One region of the Aliiglaciecola litoralis genome, then DNA from elsewhere that is predicted to be linked to it. Evidence: predicted binding sites of a transcription regulator. Region 1 holds the regulator's gene; the other holds the start of a gene.

Region 1 (9,091 bases):
TTTACAAAGTCTTTTTGAGCCATAAGGTGTTGGTTTTTCTTCTTTTTAGACGCTCAACTTGGATAAACTATTATGCAAACAAACAGTGATTATCCAGCGAGCTTCAATCACAAAACATACAAGTTACTTATAAGTGGAATTTTACGCGAATACTGATAGAACCCCAACTACAGATCGCATAACAGTATCATGATTATGACAGAGTAAACACAGTCTAGAGAAAGTCTTGGGGGTCAATGTCAATTGACCATCGGACCTTACGGCCAGCCGGAAGATTTTCTATGCTGACGATGTGATTAGCAATTGCTCTATTCAACTGTGCTCGGCTTGGGCTTGATAGCAAAAGTTGCATACGATAGCGGCCTTGACGCTTTTCCATAATCGCTGGCAATGGCCCCATTATTCTGACATTTTCAATCGTTAACAACTCCGCCACGGTTGATAAGAACTGGAACGCATCACTAGCCTGCAGTGCCTCGGCACGAAACAATCCTTGGTAACAAAATGGTGGTAAATCAGCCAATTTACGTTCTTGCAGTGCAAAGCGTGCAAAATCACCGTATCCGTTATGGATCAAATCTTGTAACAGTGGGTGTCCTGGTTGGTGTGTTTGCAGCCACATTTCTCCGGGTTTTTCGGCTCTTCCCGCCCGTCCGGCGAGTTGCGTAATCAGTTGCGCGAGGTGTTCAGCGGCGCGAAAATCTGCGCTAAACAAGGCGCCATCTGCATCAAGGATCACCACCAAGGTGACATTGGGAAAATGGTGTCCTTTGGACAGGATCTGGGTGCCAATTAAAATTTGATGTTGCCCCCGATTCACCTCATCAAGCAAGGTGTGTAATTTACTTTTTCCGCGCACACTGTCACTGTCAATCCGCACTGTACTGTATTGTGCAAAACGCTTTTTGAGCAAGGCCTCTAACTGTTCAGTACCGACGCCATGAGTCACCATCTCATGATGACCACATTCATTGCACTTTGGCGGTATAGCTTTCGCAGCACCGCAGTGGTGACACTGTATTTTGTGCAGTGATTTATGCACTGTGTAAGGTTTATTGCAGCGCTTACATTGCTCAACAAATCCACAATGATGACACAGCAAAGCAGGGGCGAACCCCCGGCGATTGACAAAAATCATCACCTGACTACCCTGCTCAAGGTGCGCCTGAAGTCGCTCAAGCATGCCAGTGGCAATGCCAGACTCAAGAGATTGATTAGTGATATCCATCAACTGTTGCTTGGCTAGCGCAGCGTTACCGGCTCGTTGCAACAATTGTAAATGCTGATATTTACCGGTTAGGGCGTTATTCAATGTTTCTAGGCTCGGCGTTGCGGTCCCTAGCACCAAAGGCACCTGATAATGTTTGGCGAGGATCACAGCTAAATCTCTGGCGTTATATTTTAATCCATCTTGCTGCTTATAAGAGCCATCATGCTCTTCATCGACGATGATCATACCTGGTTTGAGCATGGGCGTGAAAATGGAGGAACGTGTCCCGATGACAATGGCCAACTCACCACTGCGACTTCGTTGCCACACGTTGAGTCGCTCATTATCGGTAAGGTTTGAGTGCAATACACCGACAGCTAAACCAAAGCGTCGTTCAAAGCGCTTTACGGTTTGCGGGGTTAAGCCAATTTCAGGCACCAGTATCAATACTTGCCTCTGCTGACGCAGCACCTCCTCAATACTTTGTAAGTAAACTTCGGTTTTGCCGCTTCCGGTAATGCCTTCTAGCAAGAAGCAAGCAAATCGATCGAGTCGGTGAGTAATGGCGGTAATAGCCAGCGCCTGCTGAACATTTGCTCTGGGCTTATCGAGAGATTCAGGCACACTCCACGACAATACGTCACTGCTAACCTCTACCTCGTGTTTTTCTACTATGCCTTTTTCGAGTAAGGCATTGATCACTGCCATACTAAATTGTTGTTTGACTTCGCTAAGGGCAACCGGACCGGCTGTTAACATTTGGACTAATTCTGTTTGTTTTTTTGCTCGAGATACTTGCGAAATTAGCTCATCAACATCGCTATTCGACAAGCCTAGAACACAAGTCGGTTTAGGTTTATCAGACTCTCCTTTACGAAGTGCCACTGGCATGACGGTTTGCATCACTTCGCCAATCGGGTGCTGATAATAATGTGCCAACCAATGACTGATAGCCAAAAGCGCTTCGTCTAGCACAGGGGATTCGTCTAATACGCGTTTAATCGCTTTTAATTTAGTTTGATGCTCAGATTCAGTGACTGCATTGACAATAACACCGACCATCTCTCTGGGCCCAAAAGGCACCACTACACGTACCCCAGGCACAAGATCGGCTTGTTCACAAAGGTAATCAAACACTTGTCGTTTAGGCAGTGGTAATGCTATTTGGTAAATGGGCATGATATTAAATGACGTACCTTAGGCTAACTTATACTTATAAAGCCAGTAAACGGTTAACAAACAGTCAAAACAGCTTGATCAATAATGCCCTTTACATTAATATGCGCGCCTCTTTGCGGCAAGCCGCTTTTAATTTAATTTGCGTATGGTGTGCAACTTCGGGTTGTATAGCGATACGGCCCAGAAATGAGGTAATCCATATGAAACAAGATATTCATCCAGAATACACAGAAATGACAGCTAGTTGTTCTTGCGGAAACAAAATTGTTGTTCGCTCGACACTTGGTAAAGATATCAACCTTGACGTTTGTTCTGCATGTCACCCTTTCTACACTGGTAAGCAACGTAACGTTGATACTGGTGGTCGTGTTGACAAGTTCAAGAAACGTTTTGGTGCTTTGGGTAAGAAATAAGCCCAACTCAAAAACTAAAAAGGCGCTTAATAGCGCCTTTTTTTATGCTTGAAATTTAATCTTAAACGAAGCTCTGATATTCAGAGTGTTCACTCTATTGCCCTCACTTGCATCGGCGATAGCGTGACTTAATTAGTGCCAAGGTTATTTATTTTGATCAAACGCCAGTTCATCTAAATAGTTCATCATCTTGACGCTAGCGGTCTCCATTTTTTGCAAATAGGAAATGGCTTCTTGATGCTTACCTTCTTTAAACAACATCATCGCCTTAACGCCGTTGCTATGCACGTCTGCATGAGGTCCATCTAGCTTTTGATATGCTGAAGAGTGCCCATGTTGCGACCGTCCTTCGCCAGCATGCCACTTACCAAGTCGACAGTTATTGGCTTCATCAAAAGCATCAATCGATTTTTCACTCAGCCCATGAATTACCGCATAAACATCACTCTTCCAAACAATGTGATCAAGTTTCATGGTTTGAATAAAAGAACGATGTGAGGATTCGGCAATAGTTGCTTTCATTGAAGAACAGCTGCCGACAATAGCTGAGTAATTTTCATTCAAGCCAGCCACACCCTCTGACAGACTGGTATTATTTTGCTGAATTTCAACAACTGAATCGACAGCACTCTTGGTTGAAGCAATGATGTTACCGACTAAGTCTGCTACTTCACTGGCAGATTTGTTGGTTTCATTGGCCAGTGACCGTACTTCGTCGGCTACAACGCTGAAACCACGACCCGCATCACCGGCTCGAGCAGCCTCAATAGCAGCATTCAATGCCAACAAGTTAGTCTGGTCGGAAATACTGGTGATGGTCGAAACGAATTTATTAATGTTGTCGGCTTTATCTGACAGACCGCCAATGTTGTCGTTCATCTCTCCCATTTTGGAAGATAGCCCGTTCATTTCTTTGGCAATCATCTTGAGCGAAGCTGCTGATGCATCAAACAAGGTATCAATTGATTTGATCGACTGACTTTCGTGTTCAATCTGATTGAATGATTCTAAAACTGTCTGCCTAATCCCTTCGACCTGCTTCAACGATTCCAAAGTACAATTTACCAAGCCGGATTCAAAACCCACTTGATCTGCACTTAACGCAGTGTCTAACTCACTCACCAACGCTTTGTTTTCGTTTTGCAACTCGGCGACACGGGATAAAAGTCGATCCCGCTCTTCTTCAGTTTTTTGTAATTGTGTTTTTACTTGTGCGTGCACAGAAGCTAAGACGATCAAGATAGCGACTCCAAGAAACGGGTTTCACACTAAACTAGTGCATTGTCAGAATTCAGTCAATTAGGTAAAGACCTGTATTCACTTTTTTCTACTCTCTAGTATAACGGTTTGCATATGACAAACTTGAAGAATATTTTCATCATGAATACCACTTATAGGCTTGTCTGATATGTGTATCTAGTAAGCCTATGTTATATTTGCCAATATCGGTATAAAAAAAACACAAAAACCGAATAAAAATTTATTCTGACCCTACACATTAAGGAACAAGACGACTATGTCTGACTTTCGGCAACAAGCTCTGGATTATCATTCCAAGCCGGTTCCAGGAAAAATTAGCGTTGAGCTGACGAAACCGGCGGAAAGTGTCACTGATCTTGCACTCGCATACAGCCCTGGGGTGGCTGAACCCGTTCGTGAAATCGCAGCTGACCCCGATAACGCCTATAAATATACCGCCAAAGGCAATATGGTGGCCGTTATTTCTAATGGTACCGCCATCTTGGGTTTGGGCAATTTAGGTCCATTGGCATCAAAACCGGTAATGGAAGGTAAAGCGTTATTGTTTAAACGCTTTGCAGGGCTTGATTCTATCGACATTGAAGTAAAGCACCGCACTACTGAAGAGTTTATCAACACAGTAGCAAATATTGCTGATACCTTTGGTGGAATAAATCTAGAAGATATCAAAGCGCCAGAATGCTTTGAAATTGAACAAGAGTTGATCAAGCGTTGTTCTATTCCGGTGTTCCATGATGACCAACACGGCACAGCTATTGTAACCGCCGCGGGTATGCTTAACGCGTTGGAAATCCAAGGTAAAGAAATTCATGATGTCACTATAGTGTGCATGGGCGCAGGGGCAGCAGCAGTAGCTTGTATGGAGCTACTGATCAAGTGTGGCGCTCAGCGAGAACGTATTTATATGCTTGATCGTAAAGGTGTTATTCACACCCGTCGCGACGATCTCACTCCTCACAAATTGTTGTTTGCCAACAATACAGACAAACGCACACTGCAAGATGTGATGGACGGTGCAGATGTATTTGTCGGAGTATCTGGCCCAGACGTTTTGCCGCCAGACACATTAAAACTAATGGCAGATAATCCGGTGGTGTTTGCTTGTTCCAATCCGGACCCCGAGATCAAACCCGAGCTAGCGCATAAGGTTAGAAGTGATTTGATCATGGCCACTGGTCGTTCTGATTATCCCAATCAAGTGAACAATGTACTTTGCTTCCCATTTATATTTCGCGGCGCGCTCGATGTGCGAGCATCAAAAATTAACGATGAAATGAAAGTAGCTGCAGTTGATGCCATACGTAGCATCGCCAAAGAACCTGTCCCAGCGGAAGTATTAGCGGCCAGCAAGATCGATTCACTTGAGTTTGGACGCAAATACATTATTCCCAAACCGATGGATCCGCGCTTGTGCAAACGCGTAGCCACCGCAGTTGCCAAAGCGGCAATTGAGACTGGCGTCGCGGCGTTGACATCACTTCCGGATAACTATTTAGCATAAAAAGTGAGGGTGATGATAATCACCCTTGGACTTTTACGAGTGACAAATGGAACAGCAATTCACAGTAAGGCACAGTGAAAAAGTCGATATTTCAGCGATACGGCAGATTTATCAACAAACGCCTAATTACACTAATACCTTACAATTACCTTATCCATCGCTTGATAGTTGGGAATCCTTTTTAGGCAACAAACCGGATAATTTCTATAGCTTAGTTGCCCAACAAAATGGCGCTATTGTTGGTCAATTGGGTATGGAAGTATTTAAAGCTCCACGAAGAAAACATGAGGCTAATATCGGCATGGCCGTATCTCAACAGTGGCAAGGCAAAGGGGTGGGCAGCACATTAGTAAAAGCCGCCTTGGATCTGGCCCACAACTGGCTGGCAATCAGCAGAATCGAATTAGAAGTCTACACAGATAACGACGCAGCAATATCCCTATATCAAAAATTTGGCTTCACCATCGAAGGAACGGCAAAAAACTATGCCTTTCGAGACGGGAAATATGTAGACGTATTCTTAATGGCAAGAGTAACACCATTAACTGCTGATTAACCTCGCGCAAAGGTATCTTATCCTTCAGTTCAGGTTATCTAATCTCGATTGCGTCCAAACTTGTCATGACTGCTTACCCAATGACCGCCAATCACCGCACATGCCAAAGAAATATCTCCAGCTAATACGGTGGCCGCAGCAATTTCAGCTAATTTATTTGCTTTACCTTGACCATAACAATCCATTATTTCCAAACATTCCTTTTGCGTCGGTAACCCTGTCCCGCCGCCATAGGTTGCGACTATCAATGAAGGTAAAGTAACTGACAAATAAAAGTCACCATTGTCTAACAATTCGTGGGACAACAAGCCAGCATGGGATTCCACCACATTGGCTTCATCTTGGCCAGTGGCAATAAATAACGACGCAAGACCATTCGCAGAGTGCGGACCATTATATGCCGCGCCAGCCATTAAAGCGCCGGTGTTAGCAAGCACTGTGGCTTTGGCCAGCATCTTTGTATCTACTTTCATGATCTTTTTGAGCACGTCTTTTTTCAATACAACTTCAGCAATCACGCGCTTTCCTCGAGAGTGCAGCATATTCAATTGAGAGTGCTTCTTGTCTGTGTCCATATTTCCCGACAGTAAATATTCACAATTGCCAGGATAATTAGCACATATCCATTCGCAAGCCGCCAACGTCGCCTTGCCTACCATATTCTGACCGGCTGCATCACCTGTCGTATAATTGAAACGTAGGTAACGGGTTTTCGATACTGACCACTGCATGATGTGCATCAGCTTGCCAATTCGTGTGGTGCTTTCTGCAACGTGTTTGATCTGTTCAAAATGTGTATCAATCCAGCTACCAAACTCTCGAGCTTGTCTGGCGTTGTCGAAAATGAATGCAGGCGCACGTTGCATGAATTGCTCTACCACTGTGGTATTCACTCCTCCGCACTCATTCACCACACGCATACCACGACTGTATGACGCAACTAGCGTCCCCTCTGTGGTCGCAAGTGGCACGTGAAAATAGCCCTTGGCGTGCTCTCCATTGACCAACATTGGACCTGCAATACCAACGGGCATTTGCACCACGCCAATAAAATTTTCAATATTACCGGGCAACGCCTTTGGATCGATTGAGTAGTAGCCCGTATGGGGCAGCTCAGTGCCAGTTTGCTCGGTCAAATAGTCGCGACGCTTTTTCGCCCACTCATTGCTGTGATCGTTCATGGTATTTCTTGGGATCCGCGGGGTTTTACTCATGGTTAAGTGGTCCTTCATTGAATTGACATTAATTTCAACTACGATGCAAGGTGCTTGCCATACTAAGTGTGGCTGCCGTAGATGACGAATTCATGACAATAGAATGAATTTACTGGTCAAATTATTGGAGCGTCGAGGAAGGCAATAAATCGCTGCACCAATATTGCTCTAGCTAAGCGTAAATTGGTGCATTGATGGGGGAGAGATTTAGGCTAAAGCACAGTTAAATGGCTATTTTAATGCCCAGTAGTCAACTGTGCGCTAAATACTAGGCATGTAAATTAACAGCCTCCTAGTGAAAACGATGAGTTGGATCTTGTATGCAAAACCCAACAGATGTTAATCGTCACTCTCCTTAATCTCTAATCCCATAGACGCCATTAATTCACGTGACTCTTTAGGGATCTTGTTAGGATTGTCTTTGCGTAAATCGTCGTCATTGGGCAATGGCTGCCCCGTAAACGCGTGCAAAAATGCCTCGCACAATAATTCAGAATTAGTCGCGTGGCGCAAATTGTTGACCTGACGACGAGTGCGCTCGTCAGTGAGCACTTTCAACACTTTAAGTGGAATAGAAACTGTCACTTTTTTAACTAATTCGCTTTTTTTGCCGTGTTCAGCGTAGGGATGTATATATTTTCCGTTCCACTTTGCCATACTGATACTCTTTTTTATCTTTCTTATGATTGGAAAGTCTAACTGTAACTCAGTTAGATGTCTAAACATCTTGACGGCTTAGCCTAACCAGTCTAATTTAGACGTCTAAACGGCTATTTTAATACTAACTTTCGGAGTGTCCATGGTTTCGTATGCCCAAGGTATAGAGTCCCTTAATCAATCTTTATCAGAATTAAGTGGCATTAACGTTTCATTTGAGTTTTTCCCGCCCAAAACTGAACAAATGGAACAGACGCTATGGAAGTCGGTAAATCGACTCGCTCCGCTGAAACCGGCGTATATGTCAGTAACCTATGGTGCCAATAGTGGCGAGCGAGATCGTACTCATGACGTAGTGAAACGGATCCAAACAGAAACAGGTGTTCCTGCTGTTCCACATTTAACCTGTGTCGATGCCAGCAAAGAAGAATTGGTACAAATTGCCAAAGATTACTGGAGTAGCGGGATCCGCCGGATAGTGGCATTGCGTGGAGATTTACCCGAGGGAACCAGCAAAACAGATATGTATGCCGCTGATCTGGTTGCGTTGCTTAAAGACGTCGCCGATTTTGATATTTCTGTTGCCGCCTACCCAGAAAAGCATCCAGAAGCGCCCAACGCGCAATTTGACTTGCTCAATCTAAAGCGAAAAGCCGAAGCCGGTGCGACCGAAGCGATCAGCCAGTTCTTTTTTGATGCAGAGGTGTTCCTACGATTTCGCGATCGCGCCGCGGCAGCGGGCATCGATTTGGATATTGTGCCGGGCATATTGCCTGTTACTAATTATCAAACCTTGATACGGTTTGCAGGCTTTACCAATGTGCACGTACCTGGATGGCTGCACAAAATGTACGATGGATTGGAAAAAGAAGACCAAACCACACGTAATTTACTGGGTGCCAGTATTGCTATGGATATGGTTAAAGTACTGGCAAAAGAAGGGATCCGCGATTTCCATTTTTACACCCTCAACCGCAGCGAATTAAGCTACGCCATTTGCCATTTATTAGGTGTTCGGGCTTAAAGCAGATAAACTAATCAGGAGAAAAGAGTTCAAGAGGGAAATATGCACGAATTAACTACACTGGATAAGGTGAAGAA
Region 2 (9,091 bases), on a different contig from region 1:
GATTAAATTCTGTTGTTACCTACACTGCTTTGTACCAATCAATATAGATGAATCGTGACGATGAACAAAATTCTTTTGGCGATGAATGTATACGTTTTAATTTTGTGACTTAGCGGACGCGTTACTCGCGGCATAAGTGGAACTGTTGTAAATCAATCTGCCAATGAAATTTACGCTAATGTGGATGATATTCAAGATATGCAGTTTGAATCGCAAGTACCCGCAGCTGCGGCCACTTGGGAATTGAGGGCCTTTATTATCCAGAGTCTAGGTTATTTAGTGGGGGTGTTAGATAGATGCCCTGCGAAGGTTGGGCAGTGTGTGAGTCAGCAAGCCCAATCTTGTGCGAAAATGAAAGAGGAGGATTGAATTTCAATCCTCCTCTTATCGCTCTGTGACTTTCCAGTGGCTTAAATAGCAGCCCTTAATTCTTCAGCTTTGTCGGTCGCTTCCCAAGGGAACTCTTCGCGGCCAAAGTGACCGTAAGCTGCCGTGGATTGATATATCGGACGCTCTAAATCGAGCATTTTCACCAATCCATACGGACGCAAATCAAAATGTGCTCGAACGATCTCGGTAAGTCGTTCATCTGACACTTTGCCAGTGCCAAAGGTGTCTATGCTGATCGAGGTTGGCTCGGCCACACCAATGGCATAAGACACCTGCAGTTCACAGCGTTTAGCCAAGCCAGCTGCGACAAGGTTCTTCGCCACGTAGCGCATCGCATAAGCGGCTGAGCGGTCAACCTTGGATGGATCTTTACCAGAGAATGCACCACCACCATGTCGAGCCATACCGCCGTAGGTGTCGACAATTATTTTACGTCCGGTAAGTCCACAATCGCCCATAGGGCCGCCGATCACGAATCGACCCGTTGGGTTAATAAAGTATTTGGTTTGCTTTGAAAGCCATTTGGCCGGAAGCACTGGCTTGATGATTTCTTCCATCACCGCTTCTTGCAAGTCGGTCAAGCTAATCGAGTCACAATGTTGGGTAGACAGCACTACGGCATCAATACCCACAGGTTGGTTGTCTTCGTAAACAAACGTAACCTGACTTTTTGCATCGGGGCGTAGCCAGTCTAAAGTGCCATTTTTTCTTATTTCTGACTGGCGTTTTACTAGTCTGTGTGAATAAGTCACAGGTGCGGGCATCAACACGTCAGTTTCGTCACTGGCGTAGCCAAACATCAACCCTTGGTCTCCAGCGCCTTGCTCTTCTGGGGAAGTACGGTCAACGCCTTGATTGATATCGGGTGATTGTTTGCCTATGGCATTTAGCACGGCACATGAGTCCGCATCAAATCCCATATCGGAATGAGTATAACCAATCTCGCGGACGGTTTTACGAGTCAGCTCTTCAATATCAACCCAAGCTGAAGTCGTGACTTCACCACCCACCAGTACCATCCCCGTTTTAACGAACGTCTCGCAAGCAACACGCGCCTTAGGATCTTGAGTGATGATTGCGTCTAGCACTGCATCGGAGATTTGATCGGCAATTTTATCCGGATGACCTTCAGATACAGACTCTGATGTAAAAAGGTGTGTCGTCATTGATAATTCCTACAGTTAATTTTGTGAACCGACTTTTACAACGGCAATAAAGGTATTTTAACCACTAATTTTAAAAATACCAGTCTTTCCATCTAGACGTCCAAATGTCTAGATGTAATCTTGTCTTTCCAGTCCAGTTTTGTTCGAAGAGTTGATTCCATAACAAAAAAAGCATAATCAATATGGAATAAGCGTTGCAGTTAGGTTTCCACTAATGGAAAATGACCGCTCAAATCGAAAACAAGCTAACTAATCAAGTTAATACGCAAGAATGCTAAATTTTGATTATGTTTGTGATCCATAATTAGCAGGAGATCATATGCCTTCACGTCGAGAACTCGCCAACGCCATTCGCGCTTTATCCATGGATGCGGTACAACAAGCCAATTCGGGACACCCTGGAGCACCTATGGGAATGGCCGACATTGCCCAAGTATTGTGGAGCGATTTTATGCACCATAATCCAGCAAATCCGCAATGGCCAAACCGCGATCGTTTCATTTTATCGAATGGTCACGGCTCGATGTTGATCTACTCTCTGCTGCATCTGACGGGTTATGCGTTGCCGATAGAAGAGCTGAAAAACTTCAGACAACTACATTCTAAAACACCTGGGCATCCTGAATATGGCTATGCACCGGGCGTTGAAACTACCACTGGTCCGTTGGGGCAGGGGATCAGTAATGCGGTCGGTATGGCGATTGCTGAAAAAATGTTAGCGGCGCAATTTAATCAACCTGGCTACGACATTGTCGATCACTTTACCTACTGTTTCTTGGGCGATGGTTGCCTAATGGAAGGTATTTCTCATGAAGCCTGTTCATTGGCGGGCACTTTGGGCTTGGGCAAACTCGTCGCCTTTTGGGATGACAACGGCATCTCAATTGATGGCGAAGTCGAAGGCTGGTTCACCGACGATACACCTGCTCGATTTGAGTCATACGGCTGGCATGTCATTGCGGGTGTTGATGGTCATGATGCCGACGCCGTTGCTGCCGCAATTAAAGCAGCCAAAGCCGAAACGAAGCGTCCAACCATGATCTGCTGTAAAACCGTGATTGGTTTTGGTTCACCGAACAAATCCGGTAGTCATGATAGTCATGGCTCACCACTAGGTTTAGATGAAGTTCAAGCAACTCGCGAGCAGCTCGGCTGGAAACACGGTTCTTTTGAAGTCCCAGACGATATTTATGCACAGTGGGATGCCAAGGACAAAGGCGCGCAACTTGAACAACAATGGCATGAGTTATTAGAAAAATATTCGCAAGCCCACCCTGAGCTAGCGGCAGAATTGACCCGTCGTTTAGCCGGTGATTTACCTGCCGATTTTGAACAAAAAGCACAGGATTTCATCCAGCAGTCGCAACACAAAGCCGAAAATATTGCCAGTCGTAAAGCGTCGCAAAATGCCATTGAAGCTTATGCTTCCTTTATGCCTGAAGTGGTGGGCGGATCCGCTGACTTGGCCGGTTCTAACTTAACGCTTTGGTCCGGCTCTAAAGGCATCACCGCGGATGATGCTAGCGGTAACTATATCTTCTACGGTGTTCGAGAGTTTGGTATGAGCGGTATCATGAACGGGATTGGTTTGCATGGCGGCTTTAGAGCCTACGGCGCGACTTTCCTTATGTTCATGGAATATGCACGCAATGCGGTACGCATGGCGTCCTTGATGGGTATTCCAAATATCTTCGTTTACACCCATGACTCGATTGGTCAAGGTGAAGATGGTCCTACTCACCAACCCATTGAACAAATTGCCAACCTGCGCCTGACACCAAACCTTGATACGTGGCGCCCGTGTGATGGTGCTGAAACAGCAGTGGCTTGGAAAGCGGCAATAGAACGCAAGACAGGTCCAACAGCGTTGGTCTTTAGTCGCCAAGGTTTGCCAGCACAAAGCCGTACAGACGAACAATTAGCTAATGTTGCCCGAGGTGGTTACGTGTTGGTTGATTGCCAAGGTCAACCTGATGTGATCTTAATTGCAACCGGCTCTGAAGTGGGGGTTGCTGTTGAAGCTGCGGCAAAACTTAGCGACAAAGGTCACTCAGTGCGCGTGGTGTCAATGCCAAGCACGACGGTATTTGATGCACAAGATCAGGACTACAAAGACAGCGTATTACCTAAAAACGTCAGCAAACGTGTTGCAGTGGAAGCGGCGCATGTCGATTTCTGGCACAAATATGTTGGTTTTGATGGCGCGATTGTAGGGATGACCACCTTTGGCGAGTCAGCACCTGGCGGCGCTTTGTTGAAACATTTCGGCATTACGGCAGACGCTGTTGTCGATGCGGCGCAAGGCATACTTTAGCCTGTAAGTAGTCGATCTATATGATCTAGATAGATTGAGCATCACGGGCGCAAAAAATTGCGCCCTTTACGTTTAAGAATGACATGATACGCATAGCAATTAATGGCTTTGGACGAATCGGTCGAAATGTGCTTCGGGCGCTCTATGAAACGGGCCAGAATCAGTCGATTGAGATAGTCGCAATAAACGATATCGCTGAGCCAGAGGGCATCGCCCATCTACTCAAATACGACACGGCGCATGGGCGCTTTGGTTTTCCTGTGGCGTTATCGGGGACCACCTTGTCGGTCAATGGCGATGCGATTCAATTGTTACAACATGCCCGAATTGATGAATTGCCATGGACGGAATTAGATATTGATTTGGTGATGGAATGTACCGGCGTACACAATGATCGCGCTGATGCCGAAATTCATATTGCCCAAGGGGCAAGAAAAGTTCTATTTTCCCATCCCTCAACGCCAGACATGGACGCAACCGTCATCTATGGCGTCAATGATGAAGAGCTGCAAGTTGCAGATCGCATTGTCTCAAATGGCTCATGCACAACCAACTGTATTGTTCCTGTTATCCAAGTGCTCGATGAGGCGTTTGCTGTTCAAAGTGGCACAGTGACGACTATTCATTCTTCGATGCATGATCAACAGGTAATAGACGCTTATCATAAAGATTTACGCCTCACCCGTGCGGCGAGTCAGTCCATTATTCCCGTTGATACTAAGCTTGCGGTTGGGATTGAGCGTATCCTGCCCAAATTTGCAGGACGTTTTGAAGCGATTGCCGTGCGCGTACCGACTATTAATGTGACCGCCATGGATTTGAGTGTGACGGTCGACGCAAAAGTGAGCATTGAAGAGGTGAACCAAGCCTTACACCGAGCAGGTCAGGGCAGATTAAAGGGTATTTTAGGTTACACTGAAGAGCCACTTGTTTCGGTCGATTTTAATCATGATCCGCATTCGTGTATTGTTGATGGAACTCAGACGCGAGTGAGCCATAAACAGTTAATTAAAATATTGGTTTGGTGTGACAACGAGTGGGGCTTTGCTAATCGCATGTTAGATACCGCTCGAGCGATGTTCAGGGAAACGTTGCACGATTAGAAATTTTTACAAACCTGTTACCGCATACGCGGGACAAGGTTTACACAATAGTACAGACTTAAGACAATTTGAATTAGAGGATACTTTATGCCGATCGTGAATATGACAGATCTTGATCTAGCGGGTAAACGGGTTCTGATCAGAGAGGATCTTAATGTGCCGGTAAAAGACGGCGTAGTCACCTCAGATGCCAGACTTAAAGCCGCACTCCCTACCATTGAACATGCGCTAAAGGCCGGTGCCAAAGTGATGGTTATGTCGCATCTTGGACGTCCTACAGAAGGTACCTTCGAGCAACAATACTCGCTCGCGCCGGTCGTCACTTACTTATCTGAAACCTTGGATTGCACGGTGCGACTAGCTGGGGATTACTTAAATGGCGTGAGTGTTGAGGCAGGTGAACTGGTTATTCTCGAAAACGTGCGTTTTAATCCTGGCGAAAAAGACGACGATGAAGCCTTGTCAAAACAATATGCTGCCTTGTGTGATGTGTTTGTAATGGATGCGTTTGGTACTGCTCACCGCGCACAAGCGTCTACTCATGGTGTCGCAAAATTCGCTCCCGTCGCCTGCGCAGGCCCATTGCTAGCCAATGAGCTGTCGGCCTTAACTAAAGCACTTGATAATCCCGCTCGCCCAATGGTGGCCATAGTCGGGGGATCAAAAGTGTCGACTAAATTGACGGTACTAGAGTCACTCTCAGGGATCGTTGATCAACTTATTGTTGGTGGCGGTATTGCCAATACATTCATTGCTGCCGAAGGTCACAATGTCGGTAAATCGCTATACGAGCCTGATTTAGTGCCAGAAGCCAAACGCTTAATGCAGGCCGCTAAAGATAACAACGGTGCTATTCCGGTTCCTGTCGATGTGGTCACCGGTTTAGAATTTTCGGAGTCAACAGCAGCAACCACTAAGTCGGTGTCCCAAGTAACAGACGACGATATGATTTTTGATATAGGTCCTGAGACAGCAGAGCAGCTGGCCGAGATCATTAAAAATGCCGGTACTATCGTGTGGAATGGACCTGTTGGTGTGTTTGAATTTGAACAGTTTGAACAAGGTACCAAAACCCTGTCGATGGCAATAGCGCAAAGCAAAGCGTTTTCTATTGCAGGAGGCGGTGATACGCTTGCGGCAGTGGACAAATACAATATTGCCGATAACATATCCTACATATCTACCGGTGGTGGCGCTTTCTTAGAGTTTTTAGAAGGAAAAGTATTACCCGCCGTAGCCATGTTAGAGTCTCGGGGTGAGAGCAAATAAACTCAGAAATATTATAAGAGGCGGTAAAAGCGTCCTAAACTATCTTTGTATTCTACCAAGTTAATAAGGAGTGTTGCGAATGGCATCACAAGCACAATTAGACATGCTAAAAAAAATCGAAACTGAAAACGGGTTTATCGCGGCGCTCGATCAAAGCGGTGGTAGCACACCCAAAGCTTTGAAACTCTACGGTGTTACCGAAGATATGTATTCTGGCGATGAACAAATGTTTACTAAAGTTCATGAGATGCGTACCCGTATTATCACCAGCCAAGCATTTAATGGTAAGCGCGTACTAGGTGCCATTCTGTTTGAAAACACCTTAGATCGTGAAATTGAAGGTAGAGCAAGCTCGCATTATTTGTGGCAAGAAAAGAATGTTGTTCCGTTTTTGAAAGTTGATAAAGGCCTAGAAGACGAAAAAAACGGCGTGCAATTGATGAAAGCCATCCCCGGTCTTGACGAGTTACTCGACAAAGCCAACGCCAAAGATGTGTTTGGCACAAAAATGCGCTCGGTAGTGAAAATGGCTAACGCAGATGGCGTGCATGCCATCGTTGAACAACAATTTGAAGTGGGTAAGCAAATCCTAGCGAAAGGACTAGTACCCATTATCGAACCAGAAGTTGACATTAACAGCCCTGAAAAAGCGGCAGCCGAGTTATTGCTTAAAGGTGAACTGCTTAAGCATCTTGATGCGTTACCTGATACGCAAATGGTTATGTTGAAATTAACCTTGCCAGAAACCGCTGGATTCTATGACACCTTGATATCACATCCAAGGGTACTCAAAGTGGTAGCACTTTCTGGTGGTTATAGCCGTGAAGAAGCCAATAGAAGATTGTCTGAAAATGAAGGCATGATCGCCAGTTTCTCACGCGCCTTGTCAGAAGGACTAATGTATCAACTCAGTGATGAAGAATTTGATAGTACGCTCAATACGTCTATTGAAAGTATTTATCAGGCGTCGATTACCTAACTTCTACAATCAGCAATATAGCCAATCAAAAACCGAACATTGAGATACTCGATGTTCGGTTTTTGTCTTTTTACTGGCTAAATTCTCAGCCTTGTTTATAGTAATAATCTGTTTGGTTTTAGGGATTTACGATGGACGTTGAATTACCCTTACCCCTATACAAAAAATTGACCGTAACCTTTCGCGTCGAACCGGGGTGTTTGGGGCCTGACGGGGCAGATCATATAGAAGGGTTTTGCAAACATGCTAAGCAGGTAGTTGCTTCGCTCGATTCAGATTTCGTACGTTGGGTTATTGTACCTCGTTACGATAAGTCACTAGATGAAACCGAATACCGCACTAATGGCAAACGGTTAGACTATGACAAGGCAGCGCTCTATTTAAACGTGTTCGGCAAAGATCTCGACGAATTCGAAGAACATTTGCAAGACAGCCTTTCCGATTTGATTGATGAGTACCTCGGTCGCTAATTCATTTAAATCCCTTTATCATCTCGCATAATATTTGCTACTACTTTCGTCAAGGAGTTAACAACAATGGAAAATCTAAAGTGGTACAGAAACCCAGAGATGATAGTCGCTCTGTCTGCACTGTTTATTGGTTTGGTTACCGCATTTACTTCAATGTATTCAGCCTACGTTGATCGTGAATATGCCAGAGCCTCTGTTTGGCCAAAGGTAGAAATTTTCAGGAGTTTTAGCGGTAATTCATTTAGTTACAGAGTGACCAATAGTGGCACAGGTCCGGCATTAATCAAATATGCAAAAGTTCAAAACGGCTCTGACTATATAAAATCGTGGACGGAAATTTCAACATTTAAAAATATCAGACAATCGCATATTGGCTCTATTACCTTATCACCTCAAAGCAGTAGTATCCCAGTTTCATACGAAGGCGAGAATGCCGGCATACTGGCAAAAACCGATAAACACATCAGCATTGAGCTTTGTTATTGCTCAATTTACGAAGAGTGTTGGGTGGTAGATAGACGCAATCAGCCAGAGAATGTAGAGGCCTGCACCATTGATGATGAGCAGCGGTTTTTGCAATAATTAACTCGCTGCCGCTTGTAAAAAGCTAAGTTGAACGTGTTAAACCAAAATCATTAATCAATTGTATACATTGCTGTGGATCTTCTGGTAAGTAAAAATCTTCTCCCCCTTGACAATATTTGTCGAGAATTTTCTTTTGCTTATCTTTATCAAAATCAATAAATTCGACACCTTTCATGCTCCATTCCCCAAACTGCCTTTGGTCGATACTCTCACAGCTCAATAATTGCAGGTTGCCATGGCGCCTATCATTTTTGATATGTGTGTAAAGCTCTTGAATATCAAGTTCCTCGCCTTCTAGCACTTGCAAAAAGTGCAGGCCTTGGCTCAATAGAATGCCAGTAATATTCTGCAACTTATTGTTTTCTTGCGCGACAGACAATATATCCTTGACCAATTTCCACGTTATAACTTCATTCGAATCACTTAAGTAAATTAGTCTGGCAAGAGACATGAGCCATTCCTCCTAGGAATAATTCTTTATAGTTTAGCTAATTAACTCAAAATCGTGTGAGTTAATTGCATTCACATTTATTCAACACCTAAATTTATTACAAAATTGTATGTCTGCATCTTAGCTGCAAAAATATTTATCCAATAACAATAGGTAGCAAATTAGCCGCGATTAAGAAAAGCGACTTTTTAAACGCGTCATATCTTTAGTTAACCGTCAACTGATAACCTAATGTTGATAAGTAAGTGGACTCTCGCGCCAAATCAGCAGTGAATATTGGCTTATGCTCCAACCACTCTTTAGGGAACTGGATGTCGATGCTCTGATCTTTCACCCTAACAGCAAACTCGGGCAAAATATCATC

The links. The regulator MetJ, encoded in region 1, represses methionine synthesis genes. The targets are predictions, from matches to a motif close to TAGACGTCTAGACGTCTA.
Region 2: metK (methionine adenosyltransferase) is a predicted target of MetJ. The motif match lies at 1,650-1,667, and genes of this name have one in related genera.

Annotation. Positions count from the first base shown of each region.
Region 1 covers NZ_BAAAFD010000002.1:368,040-377,130, forward strand. The annotation lists gene ABD036_RS05325 (SPOR domain-containing protein) at 1-23, opposite strand, end outside; gene priA (primosomal protein N') at 215-2,389, opposite strand; gene rpmE (50S ribosomal protein L31) at 2,590-2,802, shown strand; gene ABD036_RS05340 (methyl-accepting chemotaxis protein) at 2,947-4,041, opposite strand; gene ABD036_RS05345 (malic enzyme-like NAD(P)-binding protein) at 4,319-5,563, shown strand; gene ABD036_RS05350 (GNAT family N-acetyltransferase) at 5,610-6,119, shown strand; gene ABD036_RS05355 (hydroxymethylglutaryl-CoA reductase) at 6,158-7,333, opposite strand; gene metJ (met regulon transcriptional regulator MetJ) at 7,673-7,990, opposite strand; gene metF (methylenetetrahydrofolate reductase) at 8,133-9,014, shown strand.
Region 2 covers NZ_BAAAFD010000003.1:174,944-184,034, forward strand. The annotation lists gene ABD036_RS07790 (hypothetical protein) at 181-369, shown strand; gene metK (methionine adenosyltransferase) at 411-1,556, opposite strand; gene tkt (transketolase) at 1,876-3,870, shown strand; gene epd (erythrose-4-phosphate dehydrogenase) at 3,954-4,973, shown strand; gene ABD036_RS07810 (phosphoglycerate kinase) at 5,061-6,242, shown strand; gene ABD036_RS07815 (fructose bisphosphate aldolase) at 6,322-7,221, shown strand; gene ABD036_RS07820 (hypothetical protein) at 7,353-7,691, shown strand; gene ABD036_RS07825 (hypothetical protein) at 7,758-8,273, shown strand; gene ABD036_RS07830 (BLUF domain-containing protein) at 8,299-8,727, opposite strand; gene ppx (exopolyphosphatase) at 8,933-9,091, opposite strand, start outside.